DNA from 3 places in the Paenibacillus sp. YAE3 genome. Region 1 is predicted to be linked to each of the others. Evidence: predicted binding sites of a transcription regulator. Region 1 holds the regulator's gene; each other region holds the start of a gene.
The links. Region 1 encodes NrdR, which represses ribonucleotide reductase genes. Its sites were predicted from a motif close to AACACNATATATNGTGTT; they were not measured.
Positions count from the first base shown of each region.

Region 1 (4,146 bases):
TTTTATTAAAAAACCTGCCTATTGCCTTGTATGACAAGCCCCGCAGCAAATCCAAGGCCGATCACCGCGTTTATCCCTTTACCGCCCCCGCCGCGATGCCGCGCACCAGCTGCTTGACGCCAAAAGCCAGCAGGATGAAGGACGGCAGCAGCACCAGCGTCACCCCGGCCAAAATCAAATTCCAGGACATGACCTCGGCATGCTGCAGCATCGCCACCCCGATTTGGACGGTCCGCATGGACGCCCGGTTCGTAATGAGCAGAGGCCAAAGATAATGGTTCCAATGCGTCAAGAACACATAGACCGAAAGCGTGGCCAGTGCCGGCCTGGAAAGCGGCAGCACGATCGAAAAATATTGCCGCAAATGCCCGCATCCGTCGATTTTTCCTGCGTCGAACAATTCGCGCGGCAGCTGCAGAAAAAACTGGCGGAGCAGAAACACCCCGAAAGCGCCGGCCATGAAGGGAACGATCAGCCCCTGGTAGCTGTCCATCCAGCCCCAACTTTTGATCAGCAAATAGTTCGGAATGATCGTCACTTCCCAAGGGATCATCATCGTCGACAGAAACATCGCAAACAGCGCGTTTTTGCCTTTGAAATTCAGGAACGAAAAAGCGTAAGCCGCTAGGCTCGACGTCACGACCTGGCTGATCATGACCGCGGCCGATACGATAAAGCTGTTTAATATGAACCGGACGATCGGAAATCCGGCAATGGCCTCCTTGAAGTTCTCGAGATAGAAACGGGTCGGAAACAACGGCGGCGGAAAATTGGATACCTCTTTTTCGGTCATAAACGACGAAAACACCGTAAAAATAAGCGGATACAGCACCACCAGCGCCAACGCGGCAAGCAGGACGTACAGCAGCAGCGCAGTCGTTCGTTTCGCAATCATTGATAGTGCACCCTCTTTTCCAGAACTTTAAACTGCAGCACGGTCAGCGCCAAAATAATCAAAAACAGGATGAGCGCCTGCGCGCTGCCGATCCCGAAGCGGAAGTTCACGAAGGCGTCCTGGTATATGGAGTACACGATGACGTTGGTGGAGTTGATCGGACCGCCTTTGGTCAGGATATGAATTTGGCCGAAAGCCTGGAAAGCTCCAATCACCGACACGATCAAGGCGAAAAAAATCGTCGGCGACAACAGCGGCATCACGATCCGCACAAACGTGCGTACAGGTCCGGAACCATCGATTTTAGCGCTTTCATAAAGCTCCTCCGGAATGCCTTGCAGCCCGCTGGACAGCACGATGTACAGAAAACCCATGTTCATCCAAACCGTCATGATGGAAATGGAAATGAGCGCCCAGGCCGGGTCGGTCAGCCACGGAATCGGGCCAATGCTTACGAGGCTGAGAAAATAGTTCAACATCCCCGCCGTCGGATGGAACAGCAGAAACCAGATGATGGAGCCCGTACCAACCGAAATGACGATCGGCAGCGAAAATATGAATTGGAAAATCTTCATCCCCCGCAGCTTGTTGTGGGTAATCGCCGCCAAAAACAAAGACCAGATCAGCGAAGTCGGCACCGTATACAAAATAAACATCAACGTAACGCTCAAGTTCGAATACAACTGATGCGATTTGAACAGGGTGACGAAATTTTCGAACCAGACGAACTCGGCCACCTGTCCCCGAGGATCCGTAATCGTCATGCTCAAATAAACGGATTTCAGCATCGGGTAAAACAAAAACATGATAAATAAAATGATCGAAGGCGCCAGAAAAGCATAAGCCAAGACATGCTCTTTCCAAACGTTCCGTTTGGACATCCTGCTTTTAGATTTTTTTACATTTAAAACGCTTTCAAAATTAGACAAACCGATGACCCCTCCCATGTCTCCCGATGTACTTTCGTCATAACCAGCCCATATATGTTATTATCTTACATTTGATATTTTGCCGTTGTCAACGAATTTTCACAATTTATTTTCGAACAACCTTGACAAAATTAAAATAAATTTCAGAACTTTACAACGGCACATAAGTAAAGAATGCACCGAGAATGCCGAATGCCGTGTTTTTGCCGGTTAACCCCGGAAAATAAAAAAGACGCAAGCGGCTTGATGTCTTCCACCTAGCCGTTTGCGCCTTCGGACATCCGGTCAGTCGACCGAGTCGGGCATCGTATTCTTCGAAAGCAGCCCCTTCAGTTCTTTCATGAACATGTTGATGTCTTTGAACTGCCGGTATACGGAGGCAAAACGCACATAAGCAACCTCGTCCACCGGATACAGCTGCTCCATGACCAGCTCGCCGATGTGGCGGCTTTCGACTTCCGCTACCGCGGTGTTGCGAAGCGCTTTTTCTACCTCGGACACGATGGCTTCAAGCTGTTCCACCGATACCGGGCGCTTCTCGCATGCGCGGATGAGGCCGCGCAGCACTTTGTCCCGGCTGAATTCCTCGCGGCTTCCTTCTTTTTTGATGACGATCAGCGGAGTTTCCTCCACCATTTCGAACGTCGTAAAACGCCTGCTGCATTTTTCGCATTCGCGTCTGCGGCGGATCGATTTGTTGTCGTTGGCCGGACGGGAGTCGAGCACCTTGGTGCCTGCGTAATCGCAGTAGGGACATTTCATGCATACTCACTTCCTTTACCTTGAGGGTGGATGGGATGATATCAAAAATTACTTATAATTTCCAACTGAAAAACATCTAAAAAAGTGATGAAGTTTGAATCTTTGAGACATACTACTTTTACAAACAGCAAGGAGGTGAACATCAATGGCTCAAAACAACAACTCCAACAACCTGGTAGTACCTAAAGCTACTGCAGCCCTGAACCAATTGAAATACGAAGTTGCTCAGGAACTGGGTATCTCCATCCCACAAGACGGATACCAAGGTAACATGACTTCCTATGAGAACGGTTCGATCGGGGGACTCATCACTAAACGTCTGGTGACCCTGGCTGAACAACAACTGGCTGGTCAATTCCAATAATACATGCATCCAAAGAAGTATTGGGGCAGCCGATGAGGCTGCTTCAATACTTTTTTTGCCATGATGGGAAGCGTCAGAGCGTAACCCCTCTCATGGAATCACTTCGGATGGCTTGTCCGCCCCAAATTCAAAACTCGTTGTATATCCGCGTATATTGATTATAATAATAAATCACCCGCTGAACATAGTGCCTTGTTTCGCCGATGGGAATATCTTTGACCGATTCCAGCGTTCCGTCCCAAACTCCCTTTTTGAGCCACCCGTCCACCTTGCCCGGTCCTGCATTATAGGCCGCGATGACGGCGATGCGGTTCCCTTTGAACTGGTTGCTCAAATTTCTCAGGTACCAGGTTCCGATGGCAATACTCGCCTCCGGTTTATGTTTGATATGGTCCATCGTCACTTCCGGCAGCTTGGCCTGCTCCATGACCCACTGGGCTGTGTCGGGCATCAGCTGCATCAAGCCGAGCGCTCCTTTTTTCGATTCCTTGCCCAGCTTGTAGTTGGATTCCACGCGGATGATCGAGGCGACCAAAAACGGGTCAACGTCATAGCGCTCCGCCTGCTGGCGAATGTTATCCTTGTAATAGATCGGGTAAAACCAGGACATCCAGTTCGTGCTGAAAAACAAAACCGCGACAAAACCGATGAACAGCAGCAGCAGAACTCTTTTTTTGCGCAAAAATCGAAAAGCCTTCATACATATCCCGCTTGAAGCCAGAACCGATCTACTTGCCGCTCCGTTTCCTCAGCGTCCCCGCTGTTGTCGATCACGATATCGGCCTTCCGCTTCTTTTCCTCAATATTCATTTGCGACCGGATCCTTGCCGCCGCTTCCTCCGCCGTCAATTGGTTTCGCCGCATCAATCGCTCCAGCTGAACGTGCTCCGGGGCATAAACCACCATGACACGTTCAAACATATGTTCAAGTCCCGATTCGTATAAAAGGGGAATGTCCACGACCACCAGCTTGTCCGGATGTTCCCGCTGCAAATCGTCCATCCGCCCGCGGATCTCCTTCCGGATGGCAGGATGCGTGATGTCATTCAGAGCTTTGCGCTGGGAAGGGTCGCGGAATACGATATCCCCAAGCTTCTTCCGGTCGAGGGTGCCGTCCTCAAGAATAACGGCTTGTCCAAAATGCCCGGCAACCGCCGCCAAAACGGGATGACCCGGGAGCATGACTTCCCGGGCGA
Region 1 is NZ_BAAIYF010000004.1:370,741-374,886, reverse strand. Features, by position in the region: gene AC27KL_RS10420 (carbohydrate ABC transporter permease) at 71-895, opposite strand; gene AC27KL_RS10415 (carbohydrate ABC transporter permease) at 892-1,776, opposite strand; gene nrdR (transcriptional regulator NrdR) at 2,110-2,586, opposite strand; gene AC27KL_RS10405 (alpha/beta-type small acid-soluble spore protein) at 2,732-2,950, shown strand; gene AC27KL_RS10400 (lytic transglycosylase domain-containing protein) at 3,078-3,650, opposite strand; gene coaE (dephospho-CoA kinase) at 3,647-4,146, opposite strand, start outside.

Region 2 (4,146 bases), on a different contig from region 1:
TCCATTTGTCCATGTCGCCTACCAGATAGCCGGTAATCCGCCGAATCCGTTCAACCTGAACGCCGTCGCATGCCGGGCAGCGATCGTCGATGATGCCGCTGAATCCGCATGTTTTGCAGCGGTCGACCGGGTGGTTGATCGAACCGTAGCCGATCCGGTTGTCCGCCATGCACCGCACGATCCGATCCAGCGCGGCCGTGTTGTGAATGACCGATCCGTCCACTTCGACGTACGTAATGTGACCCGCGTTGCAGAGCTCGTGGTACGGCGCTTCCAAGCGGATTTTATCCGCCGCCTTGATCGGAAAATAAACGGGAATATGGAACGAATTCGTGTAATAATCCCGGTCGGTAACGCCGGGTATGGCGCCGAACGCGATCCGGTCCTTTTTCACGAATTTCCCCGACAAACCTTCCGCGGGAGTCGCGATCAGCGTAAAATTCAAGCCGCTGTCCTTCGTTTCGCGGTCCATCCGTTCACGCATGCGGCGGATGATCCGAAGCCCCTGCCGCTGAACCTCCTCGCTTTGTCCGTGATGGCGGCCGAAAAGCGCCGTCAAAGCTTCGGCCAAGCCGATGAAACCGACGCTCAGCGTCCCCTGCTTCAGCACGTCGCCAAGCCGGTCGTGAGGCTGGAGATGCTCCCCGCCCCTCCATACGCCCTGCGAATATAAAAAACGGAAATTCCCGGCCTGCCGGCCCGCCTGGTACCGGAAGCGCTCATGAAGCTGGCGTACCGCCACGTCCATCGCTTCGTCAAGCCGGCGGTCAAACTCTTCCGGGCCTGCGGACAAAAGGGCAAGTTTGACCAGATTGATCGACGTAAACGACAAATTGCCGCGGCCGATGGCGGTTTCCTCCCCGTTCACGTTTCCCATCACGCGCGTCCGGCAGCCCATGTAGCACACTTCGCTTTCCTTCGTTCCCCGGTCGTAGGCTTTGTTGAACGGCGAATCAAGAAACGCGAAGTTCGGGAACAGCCGGCGGGCGGTCGTTTCCAGCGCGAGCCGGTACAAGTCGTAGTTCGGATCTCCCGGATGAAAGTTCACTCCTGACTTCACCTTGAAGATCTGGATCGGAAAAATCGGCGTTTCTCCGTGCCCGAGACCCCGCTGGGTCGCCAGCAGCAGCTGCTTGATCAGCATTCTGCCGCATTCGGACGTGTCCGTCCCGTAATTTACCGATATGAAGGGAACCTGGCCGCCGCCCCGCGAATGCATCGAATTGGCATTGTGGATGAACGCCTCGCAGGCCTGGTACACATCCCGTTCGGTCATGCTCCAGGCTTCGCGCTCCCGGTCGAAATCGTCTTGGAGCGGCAGCTCCCGCAGCAAGCGGAGCTTTTTCTCGAAGGTTTTGCGCACGTACGGCGCAAGGTCGGCGTCAAACATCGGGAAAGCTTGTCCGCCGTGCTGCTGATTCTGGTTGGCCTGCAAAATGATCGAGGCAAGCGCCATGGCGCTTTTGATGTCCTGCGGCTCGCGCATATGGCCATGGCCGGTATTGAACCCGCCCCGGAGCAGCTTGCCGAGCGGAATCTGGCAGCAGGTCGTCGTTCCCGAGGCATAAAAATCAAGATCATGCGGGTAAATCAAATTTTGTTCGATCGCTTCCTTGGCCTCCGGCGACAATAACTGTTCGGCAGCGTACATTTTGGCGCTTTCGCTGGCAAATTTGCTCATCAGCCCCATGGGCGACTTTCCGTCCACGTTCGCGTTTTCCTGAAGCAAATCCGGGTTGCCGTCTTGCAGCATATCGTCAAAGGAACGCCAGAGACGCTCGGCCGGATCCTGGATGAGATCATTCATTTCCACTTCCTCCTTAAGGCGCAAAATGGGATGGCTAATCCACCCGACACCATATATAGTATTTAATTTGAAAATCAAACACTATATCTATTGTCACACCCTGGAGAAAAGCTATTTCTGCTTTACCGGTCAAACGTCATCGCCGGCCAAAACAGGGGGCCCGGCATAAAGCCCAACCGATGGCATAACGATTCGAGCGGATGGCCGTGCGCGATTCGGGCGCGGAGCATCGGCTCCCCGCGATGTGCCAAAACGGTCAAAGCCCGCCTCAGCATGTTTGTCGCAACCCCTTTGCCTCTAAAACCCGGCCTTACGGCCAGCGCTTCGATCACCGGACAGCCCTCCGAGTACCCGATCAAACAAACGCCGATCAAAGCATGCGTTGCACGGTCATACGCTGCGCCCGAGGCTTCCAGCACGGCTTCCGGGCTTTGGGCGGCAAATTCCCGAAGCCGAAGCAGCGTCTCCGGAAAAGACACGGCGCCTCTCTCTCCGCTCTCCCCGCCCTGGGCATGCTTAAACAAAAACAGCCCGGCTTCGCGCTCCAGCTTCAGCCTCGTTTCCCCGGAATCGCACGCGGTTTCCGCCCGGCGCCAAATCATCTCGGGATGCTCGCCTTCGAATACGGCCGTCGGACGCCGCATCCACCGGAATCTGCATGGGTCCGGCCGAAAGCCGGCCCGAATATAATCATCGGCGTCGCCGTCCGGCACCTCCATTGCCTGAATCGGCAGCCCGTTGCCGCCTTGCCGCCGCAATGTTTGCGCGATCAGCCGAATTACCTCGGCCCCCCCTCCAAAAGGCGGAACCGTAAAAAAATACCGGAATGCCCAAGGCGACAGGGCCAACCCGCCGACAACGGTTTGATCTTTTACGAGCCAAAAAGGCTCATCGCCCCCGGAGAGGAAATTTTCCTTCTCCCGGCATCGGAAGGCGATCGTCGCCTGATGATAATAAACATGAACGTACCGCTCCCATTCCGGGGCATCCGCCCGGCATAAATGAAGCGACTCCGTCAGCTTGAGCGTAGACGCCTTTTTCAGCCATGTCTCGCGATCCATACCAAGCGAACCTCCTTCTGCCTTCCGAAAGAAAGCTTCCCTACTAGATTACGTTCCGCATGACCGGTTTCATGCCATTTGGCCGCCGGACCCTCTAAATCTTTGCCGCCGGTTCGCCTGAAACGGCAAAAGGGCCGCACCCTTGTTTGTCTCGATTGGAGACCAAGGATGCAGCCCTCGCTATGTAACAACAGCATCATGCGAAACTCGCTAAATATGTATGGATTTGAGCCATGTGATGGCGGTCATGTTCGAAAAAATCAAGCAAATATTCGTCCACCGACAGCTTATCTTCATGTTTATGGCCGAATTCGGATTCCGGAATGCCCTCGATGACCTCGACCAGCTGCCTGCGCGCTTCCACGGTTTGCCGGATCAAATCCTGCTTGCTCTGGGTCAGCCCGTAAGCCGCGGCGTCGCGGTTGAACTCGTTGAAATCGAGCGGCTTCAGCGTCATCGGCCGATGCTCCGCCATGGGCCGTACCGCATTTTCCAGAAAATATCTGTCCCACAGCATCATATGGCTGATGATGTCGCGCGGCGACCATTTGCCTTCCGCGACCGGCCCCGCCCACTGCTCTTCGCTCAAACGCTCCAGCGATTCGGCGAACCCGATCAGCTCGGCAAAAGCTTCCAGTTTCTCCTGCTTCGTATTCATCGAATATCCCCCTGTCAAAAGAAAGAAATGGTTGATTCCTTTCCTGATCATACCATCGAATCCGGAACCAAGCAAGAACGTTTGTTTGGTTTCGGGCGTGCAAAAGGCTAATGATGGCAGAGATGGCCGTAAAATATCGGGGATAACGGGAAAGCGGGCGCACCGTATCGCAAGATCCGAATGGAACGCCTCCGACGCCGACGCCCGCGTCTCCTTTCCCGTGCTTCATCCCCCGTTCGGAATTACAGCAGCAAATTTCTTTTTCTGAACCAAACGATCCCGGCCGCAAAACCGGCGAAGCCGACCGCCAGCAAAATAAGGACCACCGGCGTCCAATGAAGCGTTCCATTGACGATGTCCGCGGTGTCAATTAAAGAAAACAAGGAAACATGCTGCATCCAGGAAAGCTTGTCGCTGATTTTGCCCGCCAAATTCAAGCTGAAAAACCCGAATACGATGAACCCGGAGATGCCAAGCGCCCTTTTTTCGTCATTCGCAACCGCGGACACCAAAAAGCTGATGCCGCAAACCGCAAAAAACAGCAGGAACGCGCCCAGATTCAGCAGCAAAAACCTTCCGGAGTCGAGCTCGCTGACATCCCCGATAAACCAGGCATACCC
Region 2 is NZ_BAAIYF010000003.1:315,574-319,719, reverse strand. Features, by position in the region: gene AC27KL_RS07455 (anaerobic ribonucleoside triphosphate reductase) at 1-1,813, opposite strand, end outside; gene AC27KL_RS07450 (GNAT family N-acetyltransferase) at 1,930-2,868, opposite strand; gene AC27KL_RS07445 (DinB family protein) at 3,065-3,526, opposite strand; gene AC27KL_RS07440 (ABC transporter permease subunit) at 3,769-4,146, opposite strand, start outside.
Region 2: AC27KL_RS07455 (anaerobic ribonucleoside triphosphate reductase) is a predicted target of NrdR. The motif match lies at 1,853-1,870, and genes of this name have one in related genera.

Region 3 (4,146 bases), on a different contig from region 1:
GATGGAGAATGTTGTACCTTGTCTTGAGCACGTCCATGAGATCAGGCAGAAGCTGCTTTTGTATCTCTAATATTTTCCGCATTTGCTCTCCACTCCTGCAACTTCAACTTCCGTCTCTCCTGCTCCCTGGCCCTAAAACGTCCCACGGTAACGATTTAAGTCCCACTTATATTCTACTCAATTTCACCCCTTGTTGCAAGTAGTCCACCGTCTATCCTTCACATTATTCTTTCCTCTTATACAGGCGTTTGCGGGCTATTTTTCACGGTTTCAAAACATCCGCTTGCAATTCCGCAAAATTTATCATATAATAACTCTTGCTGTACGGAATATATGAGGCTGCGGCCTTCCGGAAATCCGATTGAAGCAGCATTTGAAATATGCGCCCGTGGTCCAATGGATATGACGCAGGCCTCCGGAGCCTGAGATCGAGGTTCAATTCCTCGCGGGCGCGCCATTTTATTTTTTAATGAAAAGCATCTACCATATGATTAACCTCAACAACCAAAGCCAATCATGGCTATTTTTTTTGCCCTGAGTTTGACTTTCTTTGACTTTTTGTTCGAAATTGTTTATCATGTGGTTAATACGGTAAGAGTAAGTATAGAATCATCGATAGTTGATCCAAGGACGCTGCAAACATTCAAGGATCGCGTTCGACCGGGAGCGGCATGGACCCGATGGTCCGGCCCGTTGCTTTCCCCGTTGCCCGGCGGTCCGGGACGAAATGTTGCAGCATCCGCATATCCATCTATATAGGGAGGTTTTCCACGTGAGTTATATACCTATGGTCGTTGAACAAAGCAACCGCGGCGAACGCGCCTACGACATCTATTCCCGCCTTTTGAAAGACCGCATCATTTTCCTGGGATCCGATGTCAACGACGTGGTAGCCAATTCGATCATTGCCCAGCTGCTTTTCCTGGCTGCCGAAGACCCTGACAAAGACATCCACCTCTACATCAACAGCCCAGGCGGTTCCATCACGGCCGGCATGGCGATTTTCGATACGATGCAATACATCAAGCCGGATGTGTCCACCATCTGCGTGGGCCTGGCCGCTTCCATGGGCGCGTTCCTGCTGAATGCAGGCGCCAAAGGCAAACGCTACGCGCTGCCGAACAGCGAGATCATGATTCACCAGCCTTTGGGCGGTGCCCAAGGACAAGCAACGGATATCGAAATCCGCGCCCGCCGCATTTTGAAAATGCGCGACACGCTGAACCGTATCCTGGCCGAACGTACAGGCCAACCGCTGGAGCGCATCGAACGCGACACCGACCGCGACTACTTCATGAGCGCGCAGGATGCAGCTGAATACGGCATTATCGATAAAGTGCTTGAGCATCCTCCGGTCAAAAGCGTCTAAACACCATATCTAGATGCAGGACGCCAAGGGCTCCCGAAAAGATCTTTTTTTGATCTTTCGGGAGCCCTTTTTTGCCGCGCCCTGCCGCCGATTCTACCTGTTCTAGCGCAACCGCTCTCATAGGGAATTCGTCATTTGTCCATTGACGAACCCAATATATTGATGTAAAATTCAATTTACCAACTACATATTGATCCCAAACATCATATATAACCTATTACGACTTGCATTCGCCTAAGGACGCAGCGTCGTTTTTTTTGCAAAGATTCGGTAGGAGTGATAGAGTATGCTGGTTGTCTACGATTCCAAGACAGGGAATGTCAGACGTTTCATAAACAAGCTGAATATGCGGAGCGTGTCGATCGCCGAAAAGGATGAAATCGACGAGCCTTACGTGCTCGTGACATACACGACCGGTTTCGGGCAGGTCCCCGAGAAGGTAAAATCGTTCCTGTCCCGCAACAGCAAAATGCTGCGTGGCGTATCGGCCAGCGGGAACCGGAACTGGGGCCCCCGCTTCGCCAAAAGCGCGGACGCGATCTCCGAAATGTACGATGTGCCGATCCTCACGAAATTCGAGCTGTCGGGAACAACGCAGGATATAGAAACTTTTGTTGAAAGGGTGCGGACTATTGAAGCATATTGAATTGAACAACGAATTGATGCAGCGGGGGGCTGACGGTTATTTCCAGCTTTCCAAGGATAAAGAAGCGGTCGCAGCCTTTATGGAAGAAGTCGAGAAGGACACGATGAAGTTCGGTTCCCTCCGGGAAAAACTCGACTACCTGATCCAAAACGACTATTACGAAAACGTGTTTGAAAAATACACGTACGAAGAAGTCGAATCCGTGTTTAACCTGACGGCAAGCAGCGACTTCCAGTTCCAGTCCTACATGGCGATCTCGAAGTTCTACAAGGACTACGCGATGAAGACGAACGACAAAACGATGTACCTCGAGCAGTATCCGGACCGGGTGGCCATCGTGGCCCTGCATCTGGGAGACGGGGACATCGGGAAGGCGCTGCGGATCGCGGAAGCCATGATCGACCAGCGCTTGCAGCCGGCGACGCCGACCTTCCTGAACGCGGGCAAAAGCCGCCGCGGCGAGCTGGTCTCCTGTTTCCTTCTGGAAATGGACGACTCCCTCAACTCGATCAACTACGTGCTCGGAACCTGCATGCAGCTGTCCAAAATCGGCGGCGGCGTGGCGGTGAACCTCTCGAAGCTTCGCGGACGCGGAGAACCGATCAAAGGGGTAGCCGGAGCGGCTAAAGGCATCATGCCCGTGCTCAAACTCATGGAGGATGCCTTTTCTTATGCCGACCAGATGGGCCAACGCAAAGGATCGGGCGCCGGATACTACAACATTTTCGGCTGGGACGTCATCGAATTCCTGGATTCGAAAAAAATCAACGCCGACGAAAAACTGAGAATCAAAACGTTGTCCATCGGACTCATCATTCCGAACAAATTTTATGAGCTTGCCGCTCAAAACAAGCCCCTCGTCGTATTCGGTCCATATTCCGTCTACAAAGCCTACGGCAAACATTTGGACGACCTTGACATGGACGAGATGTACGAGGAGCTGCTTGCCAACGACCAAGTCACCAAAAAAACGGTGATGAGCGCGCGCGACATGCTGACGAAAATCGCTTCCACCCAGCTGGAATCCGGTTATCCTTACATCGTGAACAAAACGAACGCCAACCGCGTGCATGCGCTGAAGGATATCGGCCAGATCAAAATGTCCAACCTGTGCACGGAGATCTTCCAGCTGCAGGAGACGTCGGAAATCAACGACTACGGCATCGAAGACATCATCCGCCGCGACATCAGCTGCAACCTGGCGTCCCTGAACATCGTCAACGTGATGGAACAGCGCAAGGTGAAGGATTCCGTCCATGTCGGCATCGAAGCCTTGACGGTGGTCAGCGACCTGTCCAAGATCGAAAACGCCCCAGGCGTACAGCGCGCGAACAGCGAGCTGCATTCCGTCGGACTCGGAGCCATGAATTTGAACGGTTACCTTGCGAAAAACAAAATCGCCTACGAAAGCGCGGAAGCCAGAGAGTTCGCCAGCACGTTTTTCATGATGATGAACTTCTACTCCATCGAAAAAAGCATGGAGATCGCCCGCGACCGCGGCGTTACGTTCAAGGATTTCGAAAAATCCGAATACGCCAAAGGCACGTACTTCGACAAGTATCTCGAGACGGACTTCCGTCCGACGTCTGAACGCGTTCAGAAGCTGTTTGAAGGCATCGAAATCCCAACTCCAGAGGATTGGGCCCGCCTGAAGGAGCAAGTGCAAAAACACGGCTTGTACCATGCCTACCGTTTGGCAATTGCGCCGACGCAAAGCATTTCGTACATCCAAAACGCCACGTCCAGCGTCATGCCGATCGTCGAACACATCGAAACGCGTACATACGCAAATTCGACGACCTACTATCCGATGCCGTTCCTGAGCGCGGAGACGCAGTGGTACTACAAATCGGCCTACAACATCGACCAGTTCCGCCTGATCGACATGATCGCCGCGATTCAGCAGCACGTGGATCAAGGCATTTCGACCGTACTTCATGTCAACAGCACCGTGTCGACCCGCGAGCTGTCCCGTTTTTACGTATACGCCGCCCAGAAGGGGCTCAAATCGCTTTATTACACCCGGACGAAAAAGCTGTCCATCGAAGAGTGCACAAGCTGCGCAGTCTAAAAAATTGATCATACGGCAAGGCAATCGCAGGGACCTCGGGTCCCTCGTTGCCTTCTTAAT
Region 3 is NZ_BAAIYF010000015.1:89,630-93,775, forward strand. Features, by position in the region: gene AC27KL_RS23965 (sugar-binding transcriptional regulator) at 1-82, opposite strand, end outside; tRNA gene AC27KL_RS23970 (tRNA-Arg) at 383-457, shown strand; gene clpP (ATP-dependent Clp endopeptidase proteolytic subunit ClpP) at 773-1,369, shown strand; gene nrdI (class Ib ribonucleoside-diphosphate reductase assembly flavoprotein NrdI) at 1,656-2,015, shown strand; gene nrdE (class 1b ribonucleoside-diphosphate reductase subunit alpha) at 2,002-4,086, shown strand.
Region 3: nrdI (class Ib ribonucleoside-diphosphate reductase assembly flavoprotein NrdI) is a predicted target of NrdR. The motif match lies at 1,518-1,535, and genes of this name have one in related genera.